DNA from 2 places in the Streptomyces sp. HP-A2021 genome. Region 2 is predicted to be linked to the other one. Evidence: riboswitches for the same ligand, from Rfam matches in the RefSeq annotation. Region 2 holds a riboswitch; the other holds the start of a gene.
The links. Region 2 has a riboswitch for glycine ahead of gcvP (aminomethyl-transferring glycine dehydrogenase). Riboswitches for the same ligand answer to the same signal wherever they lie in the genome.
Positions count from the first base shown of each region.

Region 1: another riboswitch for glycine. It lies ahead of gcvT (glycine cleavage system aminomethyltransferase GcvT); the one in region 2 lies ahead of gcvP (aminomethyl-transferring glycine dehydrogenase).

Region 1 covers NZ_CP094344.1:3,095,652-3,100,794, forward strand. The annotation lists gene MQE23_RS13920 (enhanced serine sensitivity protein SseB C-terminal domain-containing protein) at 1-740, opposite strand, end outside; gene MQE23_RS13925 (enhanced serine sensitivity protein SseB) at 904-1,692, opposite strand; gene MQE23_RS13930 (AAA family ATPase) at 1,760-2,428, opposite strand; glycine riboswitch at 2,611-2,710, shown strand; gene gcvT (glycine cleavage system aminomethyltransferase GcvT) at 2,857-3,978, shown strand; gene gcvH (glycine cleavage system protein GcvH) at 4,079-4,456, shown strand; gene glyA (serine hydroxymethyltransferase) at 4,471-5,143, shown strand, end outside.
Region 2 covers NZ_CP094344.1:8,134,225-8,139,367, reverse strand. The annotation lists gene gcvP (aminomethyl-transferring glycine dehydrogenase) at 1-2,013, opposite strand, end outside; glycine riboswitch at 2,189-2,284, opposite strand; gene MQE23_RS36780 (PRC-barrel domain-containing protein) at 2,398-2,772, shown strand; gene MQE23_RS36775 (DNA polymerase IV) at 2,691-4,178, opposite strand; gene MQE23_RS36770 (MerR family transcriptional regulator) at 4,312-5,004, opposite strand.

The DNA.
Region 1 (5,143 bases), 5.0 Mb from region 2:
GTGGCGTGGGCCTCGCGGTCGTAGAAGGGGCGGGCGCTCGCGCGCAGCCACATGGCGACCGGGTCGTGCTCGTCGGACATGGCGACGGTCGAGACGGGCAGCCCGTCCGGTACGGCACCGAGGGACTGCTGCATCATCGCGCGCACGGAATCCACGGCCGGCGGCGAGGTGTCGTACACATCCAGTCCGATGGCGAGGTACGGCGCCCCCAGCGCGGGCTGCACCCAGGCCCGGCGCAGCGAGCGGACGGCCGGGGTGCGGTGGGCGTTCTGCGCGAGCAGGGCGTAGAACTGCGGGAGCTCGATGGCCGGTTCGGACAGCCGCAGCGGGCCGGCCGGCTGGCGGTCCAGGCCCGTGGCGATCCGGCGCAGGTCGAGCCAGGGAATGCCGACGCCGCCGCCGGGGGCGTGCGGGTTGAGCCAGAGGCCGTAGTGGTCGGGGTAGAGGGCGCGGGCGACGTCGACTCCGTCGACCACCTCGTAACTGCGGTTCCAGCCGCTGGCCGAGAGCTCCTGGGCGGAGGTCACACAGGGGGCGTAGCCGCAGCCGTCGACCTCCATGTTCCCGTACTGGGCGTCGGGGGAGCCCGCCTGGCCGTGCCAGAGGAGCATCCAGATCTGGCCGGAGTGCGGGGTCGCGAGCGCGCGCAGGAGTGCCTCGTAGGCGTCGTAACGCCCGGGCGTGACCTGGCGCAGCATGTGCTCGACCTGTCCGGCCGCGGCCGTGCCGCTCGCGCTCACCTTTACCGCCCCTTCGTACAACGCCTCGACCGTGACCTAGCTTAAGCCCGTCCGGGGGCTCGGGGATTGGTGCCGGTTCTGCGGCCGCGGGTCGTGGGTGGTCCTCGCGCCCACGCGGCGGAGCCGCATGATGTCACTACCCGCGCCCCGTCAGGGCATTGCCCTACCGCTGGTAGAAGGGACGGACCGTTGTGCGCAGCCAGTCCCCCACCGGGTCCTCCGCCACGTCCAGGAGGACCAGGTTGACCTGCCAGGGGGCCGGGCACCGGGTCACGGCCCGGGACAGGGCCTCCAGGGGGAGGGCCCGCAGGTCGCCTTCCCACTGGGAGAGTTCGACGCCCACGAACATCACCGGGTCCGCCGTCTCGATCGCGGCGAGGCAGCGGCGGGCGGTGAGGACGACCCCGACGGCCTCGAACTCGGCGGAGGCGGCGGCGAGGAAGTCCACCGGGTCGTCCTGCCAGTCGGGCTCGAAGAGGCGGACCCGGCCGCCGCTCGCGGGGCCGTCCAAGGGGGTCCGCCCCGCCCGGCACAGCTCGGCCACGGCGGCAGGCGGGAGCGGTATGCCGACCACACCGCCCGGGTTGACGGCTATCCCGGCGTGCGGGGGCAGGCCGCGGGCGAACTCCACCGCGGGCGCGATGGTGTACGACATGTGGGAGCCGACGACCTGGCGGAACTGCTCCTCGGAGCTGAACACCGGGACGTACGCCTGGCCCTCGATCTCGATGCCGGGCAGATCGAGGGGACCGCTCTGCGGGCCGCCGCCGTTCGGCAGGGGGACCCAGACGAAACTCCGGCCGAGCACCTCGACGATCCGCCCGCCGGCCGACGGCCCGGCGCCGAGGGAGGCCGAGAGCACCTCCTCCAGTTCGTTGCCGGGCCATCCGCCGTGCGGGTGGGTCTGCGTGTGCGCCGGGAAGTCCGCGGAGAAGTCCGCCGGGAAGTCCATCTGCCTACCGCCTGCCTGGAACCACTGCTGTGGCTCAAAAGGCTAGCGGCTCCCCGGCCGCCTGCGGTCAGCCCGTGAAGGCGATCCGGCGCAGGGTGTCCGCCGCGTCCCGGTCCACGAGGATCGCCGAGCCGCAGCCCGCGGGCAGTTCGCCCCGCTCCACGGCGTGCAGCAGGCGGGTGGTCGCCGCGCGGTGGCGCAGGAACGCGTACCGCGAGACACCGCGGCCGCGGTCGCGCTGGCCGGCCAGGGCCTCCTCGGGGGTGACGTCGAGCATGAGCAGATGCAGGGCGCCGCCCCGGCGGCGGGCCTCGCGGGCCAGCCAGCGGCGGACCCAGGCCTGGGTGCCGCAGTCGTGCACGACGACGCCCTCGCCGCTGCGCAGGGCGCGGCGCAGCCCGGCGTAGTGGGCGAGGCGGACGAGCGGGCGGTAGACCCCGTACGGCAGGAAGCGCGGCATGCGGCTGTCCCAGCGGTCGCGGGTGTCCTGGGAGTCGATGCGCCGGCCGGGCACGGTGCGCCGCATCAGCGTGGACTTGCCGCTGCCGGGCAGGCCCGTGACCACGACGAGGTCGCGGGGGCCGAAGAGCAGCGCGTGCGGGCCTCGGCCCTCGCGCTCGCGCAGATCGCGGACGACCGGCACCGGCAGCGGGCCGCAGGCCGCCCGTGCCGCAGCGGCCGGCTGCTCGGGCAGCGCGACGCCCGATGTCGTGGCGTACGCGGTGGTCCTGTTCACCGTGATCGTCCTCCCCTGGGGCCAGGTACTTCAGTCCCATCCCCGCCGAGTGTAAAGAGAAGGTAATGCCCGATGTCTCTGGTTTTAGTCCTCTTCCCGCAACAGCACTGCTACAGGTGGTGCCCCTGCCACCCCGCGACGATGCGTGCAATGATGTGCGCGCCAACTGCATACCGGCCGTTTGAATCCGCGCGGGAGAGTTCCCAGCACCGCTGACGCTGGGGCGCCGAAGGAGCAAGTCCCTCCCTTGAATCTCTCAGGCCCCGTTACCGCGCGGGCGAGGCACATCTGAAAAGCGGGCCGCCGTCCTCGGTGGTCCCACCCAAGGTGCAAGCCATGTCCTGTGTGGCCATGGCGAACCTCTCAGGTTCCGATGACAGATGGGGAGGAACGACCTCGCCCGTCATTGCCCTGGGAGACGACCGACCGTGAGCAGTACAGGAGAACTCCGCCACACCGCGCTCGATGCCCTGCATCGTTCGCTCGGCGCGACGATGACCGACTTCGCCGGCTGGGACATGCCCCTGCGCTACGGCTCCGAGCGCGACGAGCACAACGCCGTGCGCACGAAGGCCGGGCTCTTCGACCTCTCCCACATGGGCGAGATCACCGTCACCGGTCCGCAGGCCGCCGCCCTGCTCGACTTCGCCCTGGTGGGCAACATCGGCGGTGTGAAGCCGGGCCGCGCCCGCTACACCATGATCTGCCGGGCCGACGGCGGCATCCTCGACGACCTGATCGTCTACCGGCTCGCCGAGACCGAGTACCTGGTCGTCGCCAACGCCTCCAACGCCCAGGTGGTCCTGGACGCGCTGGCCGAGCGCGCCGCCGGCTTCGACGCCGAGGTGCGCGACGACCGGGACGCGTACGCGCTGATCGCCGTCCAGGGCCCGGAGTCCCCCGGGATCCTGAAGTCCCTCACCGACGCCGACCTCGACGGGCTGAAGTACTACGCCGGCCTCCCCGGCACGGTCGCCGGGGTCCCGGCCCTGATCGCCCGCACCGGCTACACCGGCGAGGACGGCTTCGAGCTGTTCGTGAAGCCGGAGCACGCGGTCGAGCTGTGGCAGGCCCTGACCAAGGCCGGCGAGGGCGCCGGACTGGTCCCGTGCGGGCTGTCCTGCCGCGACACGCTGCGCCTGGAGGCGGGCATGCCGCTGTACGGGCACGAGCTGAGCACCTCCCTGACGCCCTTCGACGCCGGGCTGGGCCGGGTGGTGAAGTTCGAGAAGGAGGGCGACTTCGTGGGGCGCGACGCCCTGCGGGAGGCCGCCGCCCGCGCCGAGCAGAACCCGCCCCGCGTACTGGTCGGGCTCGTCGCCGAGGGCCGCCGGGTCCCGCGCGCCGGGTACGCGGTGGTCGCCGGCGGCGAGGTGATCGGCGAGGTCACCTCCGGCGCCCCCTCCCCCACGCTCGGCAAGCCGATCGCGATGGCCTACGTCGACGCCGCGCACGCCGCTCCCGGCACGCCCGGCGTGGCCGTGGACATCCGGGGCAGTCACGAACCGTACGAGGTCGTGGCGCTGCCGTTCTACAAGCGCCAGAAGTAGACACTGGCCGTCGGGCCGCACCGGCGGTCCCGGGCACGTCACTGCGCTCACCAGCAGTCCCCTTCATCAGCACTCCCGCGCGTACAGGAGAATCCAGGCCATGAGCAACCCCCAGCAGCTGCGTTACAGCAAGGAGCACGAGTGGCTGTCGGCCGCCGAGGACGGCGTCTCGACGGTCGGCATCACGGAGCACGCGGCCAACGCGCTCGGCGACGTGGTCTTCGTCCAGCTCCCCGAGGTCGGTGACACCGTGTCCGCGGGCGAGACCTGCGGCGAACTGGAGTCGACCAAGTCGGTGTCCGACCTCTACTCCCCCGTCTCCGGTGAGGTCACCGAGGTCAACGAGGACGTCGTGAACGACCCGTCGCTGGTGAACTCGGCCCCCTTCGAGGGCGGCTGGCTGTTCAAGGTGCGGGTCGCCGAGGAGCCGGGCGACCTGCTCTCCGCCGACGAGTACACCGCGTTCTCCGCCGGCTGAGGAGTCGTAGCCGTATGTCCGTCCTGAACACCCCCCTGCACGAGCTCGACCCGGCCGTGGCCGCCGCGGTCGACGCCGAGCTGCACCGGCAGCAGTCCACGCTCGAGATGATCGCCTCGGAGAACTTCGCTCCGGTCGCGGTCATGGAGGCGCAGGGCTCGGTCCTCACCAACAAGTACGCCGAGGGCTACCCGGGCCGCCGCTACTACGGCGGCTGCGAGCACGTCGACGTGGTCGAGCAGATCGCGATCGACCGCGTCAAGGAGCTGTTCGGCGCCGAGCACGCCAACGTGCAGCCGCACTCGGGCGCCCAGGCCAACGCCGCCGCGATGTTCGCGCTGCTCAAGCCGGGCGACACCATCATGGGTCTGAACCTCGCGCACGGCGGGCACCTGACCCACGGCATGAAGATCAACTTCTCCGGCAAGCTCTACGACGTCGTCGCCTACCACGTGGGCGAGGACGGCCGGGTCGACATGGCCGAGGTGGAGCGGCTCGCCAAGGAGTCCAAGCCGAAGCTGATCGTGGCCGGCTGGTCGGCCTACCCGCGGCAGCTGGACTTCGCCGCGTTCCGCCGGATCGCGGACGAGGTCGGCGCGTACCTGATGGTCGACATGGCGCACTTCGCCGGGCTCGTCGCGGCGGGGCTGCACCCGAACCCCGTGCCGCACGCGCACGTGGTGACCA
Region 2 (5,143 bases):
CTGGGCGCAGATCTCGGAGACGTGCTCCTCGAACACGCCGTGCGTGGACGGGTACGTGATCATCAGCACCGACAGCTCGTCGCGGTACTGCTCGATCTTGGCCCGCAGGTCCTCGACGTCGATCTCGCCGTCGTCGGCGGTCTTCACGACGACGACCTTCATGCCCGCCATCACCGCGCTCGCGGCGTTGGTCCCGTGCGCGGACGACGGGATCAGGCACACGGTGCGCTGCTCGTCCCCGTTGGCCCGGTGGTACCCGCGTACGGCGAGCAGACCGGCCAGCTCGCCCTGCGACCCGGCGTTCGGCTGGAGGGACACCTTGTCGTACCCGGTGACCTCGGCGAGACGGTCCTCCAGCTCACGGATGAGCGTGAGGTAGCCCCCGGCCTGCTCGGCGGGCGCGAAGGGGTGCAGCTGCCCGAACTCGGGCCAGGTGACCGGCTCCATCTCCGTGGTCGCGTTGAGCTTCATGGTGCAGGAGCCCAGCGGGATCATGCCCCGGTCGAGCGCGTAGTCGCGGTCGGCCAGCCGGCGCAGGTAGCGCAGCATGGCCGTCTCGGAGCGGTGCTGGTGGAAGACGGGGTGCGTCAGGTACTCGTCGGTCCGCAGCAGAGCATTCGGAAGCCCGTCCTCGGTGGCCGCGTCCAGCGCCTCGACGACCCCCTCGACGCCGAATGCGGCCCACACGGCACGCAGCTGGGCCCGCGTGGTGGTCTCGTCGCAGGCGATGGATACGTGGTCGGCGTCGACGAGGTGCAGGTTGACCCCGTTCTCCCGCGCGGCGGCCACGGCGTCGGCGGCCCGGCCCTCGACGCGCACGGTCAGGGTGTCGAAGTAGGACCCGTGCACGACCTCGACCCCGCCGTTCGCGAGCCCGGCGGCGAGCACCGTGGCGTACCGGTGGGTGCGCCGCGCGATGCCCTTGAGGCCCTCCGGCCCGTGGTACACGGCGTACATGCCGGCCATGACGGCGAGCAGCACCTGGGCGGTGCAGATGTTGCTGGTGGCCTTCTCGCGGCGGATGTGCTGCTCACGCGTCTGGAGCGCCAGCCGGTACGCCTTGTTCCCGTCGGCGTCCACGGACACGCCGACGAGCCGCCCGGGCAGGCTGCGCGCCATCTTGTCCTTGACCGCCATGTAACCGGCGTGCGGACCGCCGAACCCCATCGGCACACCGAAGCGCTGGGTCGTCCCGACGGCGATGTCCGCGCCGAGCTCACCGGGCGACTTCAGCAGCGTCAGCGCGAGCAGATCGGCGGCGACGGTGACGAGCGCCCCGAGCTCGTGCGCCTGGTCGATGACCGGCTTGATGTCCCGTACGGCCCCGGAGGCACCCGGGTACTGGATCAGCACGCCGTTGATCTCGCGCTCGGCGACCTCGGCGGGGATGCCGTCACTCAGGTCGGCGACGACGACCTCGACACCGGTCGGCTCGGCCCGGGTCCGGATCACGGCGATGGTCTGCGGCAGCGTGTCCGCGTCGACCAGGAACAGCCCCTTCTTGTTCTTGCCGAGGCGCCGCGACAGCGCCATGGCCTCGGCGGCCGCGGTGCCCTCGTCGAGCAGGGAGGCACCGGAGGTCGGCAGTCCGGTGAGGTCGGCGACCATCGTCTGGAAGTTGAGCAGCGCTTCGAGCCGGCCCTGCGAGATCTCCGGCTGGTACGGCGTGTAGGCCGTGTACCAGGCCGGGTTCTCCATGACGTTGCGCATGATGACCGGGGGCGTGAACGTGCCGTAGTAGCCGAGTCCGATCATGGAGCCGAGGACCTGGTTGCGGTCGGCGAGGGAGCGCAGCTCGGCGATCACCTCGGCCTCGCTGCGGGCGCCCGGCAGGTCAAGCGCCTCGGCACTCTTGATCACGGCCGGGACCGCTGCGGCCGTGAGCTCGTCCAGCGAGCCGTAGCCGACCTGCGCGAGCATCTTGGCGCGGGCCTCGTGGTCGGGGCCGATGTGGCGCTGCTCGAAGGGAACTGCCTCTTCGAGCTCGGAGAGCGGAATGCGGTGGGCGGTCATTACGGAGGCCTCCTGGTCGACACGACCTTCGAGGGGCACCACGGCACGGGTACCCGGACGGCCTCCCCCTCTGTCATCTCGACCTGAGAGCTTCACCGGATCGCCCGAAGGCCTCCGGCTTTCACCGTCGGTGAGAGCGGAAGCCGTCGACACCCGCTCTGCTTTCCAGAGTGACCTCGTCCGTGCGGTACGTGAGCCTGAGAGATTCCGGGGAGGATTTGCTCCTTCGGCGCCTCCGATGGTGTCTGGAGGACTCTCCCGCACGGGGTCAGCAGCCGCTGCCAGCGTACCAGCGCGGGCAACGCACGAACCTTCGAGTGGCCACCTCTCCGATTGTGCCGTTTTGTTGTGCTTACGGATGAGTTGCGACTATGTGGAGGGCCCGTGCGAACCGATATCGATCCGCGCAACCTGATCGGCCGCAAGGCGTTCGACCGCAACGGAACCAGGATCGGCACGATCGACGAGGTCTACCTCGACGACGCCACCGGCGAGCCGGAGTGGGCGGCCATACGGACCGGCCTGTTCAGCAGGGACGCGTTCGTCCCCCTGGAGCCCAGTGAACTGATCGACGGCGCCCTCCACGTGCCCTTCGACCGCGCCCTGATCAAGGACGCCCCCGACTTCGGCGTGGGGCGCCACCTCTCCCCGGAACAGGAACTCCAGCTCTACCACCACTACGGCCTCGACGTCGCCGCACCTCCGCCGTTCCCGGACCGCGACTTCGGCAAGCTGGCGGGCACGGACGAGACGGCCTGAAGCCGCCCGGCGCCGTCGGCCACTTCGCGAAGTGCTGCGGGGTCGCCGTCCCGTACGCTCGCCTCCGGTCCCGTTAAGACCAGCGGCAACGGATCCGCCGGCTCCAGGTCCGGGTCGTCGACCCGGAAGGTCCGCACCCGCCCGGGCTCCGAGCCGGGCGTCTCGAACCGCACGGTGACCCGCCCCAGACCGCTGCCCTGCACCCACCCGTGCCCGAACACGGCGTGCCGTACGTCGTGCCCGGCGGGCCACCGCCGTTCGGCGAGCGCCGGCTGCTCCTCGGCCGGGGCCACGGCGTCCATCTCGACGGGCCCATCCGCCTCCGCCCGCTCCCCCGCCGCCTGCGCGAAGAGATCCTCCTGCGTGTAGTCGGCGAGCCCGCTGACTCCCACCCCGAGCAGCCGCACACCGCCCGTCGTGTCGACCGAGTCCAGCAGCCGGGCCGCCGCCTCGCGGATCACCCCCGGATCGTCGGTCGGCCCGCGCAGTGTCTCGGAGCGGGTGAGCGTCGAGAAGTCGTACCGCCGCACCTTGAGCACGATGGTCCGCCCGGACAGCCCGGCCCCGCGCAGCCGCCGCACGCACCGGTCGGCCAGTCGCTGCACCTCGAGACCGACCCGCACCCGGTCGTGGATGTCCACGTCGTAGGTGTCCTCGACCGACACCGACTTCGTCTCCCGCTCCGCCACGACGGGCCGGTCGTCCCGCGCCAGCGCCATGGCGTAGAGCCCGTGCCCGTGCGACTTTCCCAGCAGCCGGACCATCTCGTCCTCGCCCGCCTCGACGATCTCCTCGATCGTGGTGATCCCGGCCCGTCGCAGGTGGTCGCCCGTCGCCGGACCGACCCCCGGCAGCGTCCGCACCGACATCGGCCCGAGCATCGCCCGCTCGGACCCCGGCTCGATCACCACCAGTCCGTCCGGCTTGGCCTGCTCCGAGGCGATCTTCGCGAGCATCTTGGAGGCGGCGAGCCCGACCGATCCCGTGAGTCCGGTGACGGCCCGTATGTCCGCGCGCAGCTGTGCCCCGACCAGCCGCGCCGACGGCTCGTCCCAGGCGGCTCCCCCGGCTTCCAGGTCCACGAACGCCTCGTCCAGGCTCAGCGGCTCCACCAGCGGCGACAACGCCCGCAGCAGCTCCATCACCCGCTCGCTGATCGCCTTGTAGAAACCGAAGCGCGGCACCAGATACGCGGCGTTGGGCGCGAGCCGCCGGGCCTGTCCCATGGGCATCGCCGAATGCACTCCGAAGACCCTGGCCTCGTACGACGCCGTGGCCACGACGCCCCGCGGCCCGAGCCCGCCCACGACGACGGCCTTCCCGCGCAGACTCGGCTTGGACGCCTGCTCCACCGAGGCGAAGAAGGCGTCCATATCAAGATGCAGGATCGTGGGCGCGGTTCTCACATCTCCGATGCTGCCCTACGCCACTGACAACGCCCGGGACGACCGCCCTCACACCCCGGTAGAAACCGCTTGCAGTGCGGCGTGGAAAGGTCCCGCCTGTAACAGCATCACGGGCACCACACTGCCGGTCGGCTCAGACGGCCCGGTTCCGCCGTCGCGCCAGCTCGTCCGCCGGGTTGGACCCGACCAGGGTCTCGCCGGTGTCGATCCGCTCCCCGTGCAGCTGGGACAGCGCGCTCTCGACATCCCGCCACACCACGCCCACGGCGATCCCGAAGACGCCCTGCCCCCCTTGGAGCAGCGCGTGGACCTCGTCCGGCGAGGTGCACTCGTAGACCGTCGCTCCGTCACTCATCAGCGTCATCCGCTCCAGGTCGCTGAAACCGCGTTCCCTGAGGTGCTGGACGGCCGTTCGGATGTTCTGGAGCGACACCCCGGTGTCGAGGAACCGCTTGACGATCTTCAGGACGACGACGTCCCGGAAGCTGTACAGCCGCTGTGTCCCCGACCCGTAGGCGGGGCGCACACTCGGCTCGACGAGCCCGGTGCGGGCCCAGTAGTCGAGCTGCCGGTAGGTGATACCGGCGGCCGCGCAGGCCGTGGGGCCGCGATAGCCGATCTGCTCGGACGCCTCGGACGCCATGGACGTCGTCCCTCCGCTGCTCGGCACGGCCGTCGGTCGCTGCGGAACGTGATCAGCCACGCCGCCGGGCTGGGAACACCCCCCGCTCGGGCGGAGCCGTGAGCCCGGGGGAGGGTACGGACCGCTCGCCCTGAGACTGCGCTCGGGGCCACCCCCAGCCGTACCGTCGCCGCTGCTTCTCACGCCGACCTCCGTCCTTGACCTGCCTTCTCGACGGTAGGCAGTCACCCGGGGTGCGTCAACGATCGCCACACTCGCCACGCCGAGTGATAATCACCCTAAGAGTGGTTTCCCGTGCCCCACCGCGGGGAAAGGCTAGCCG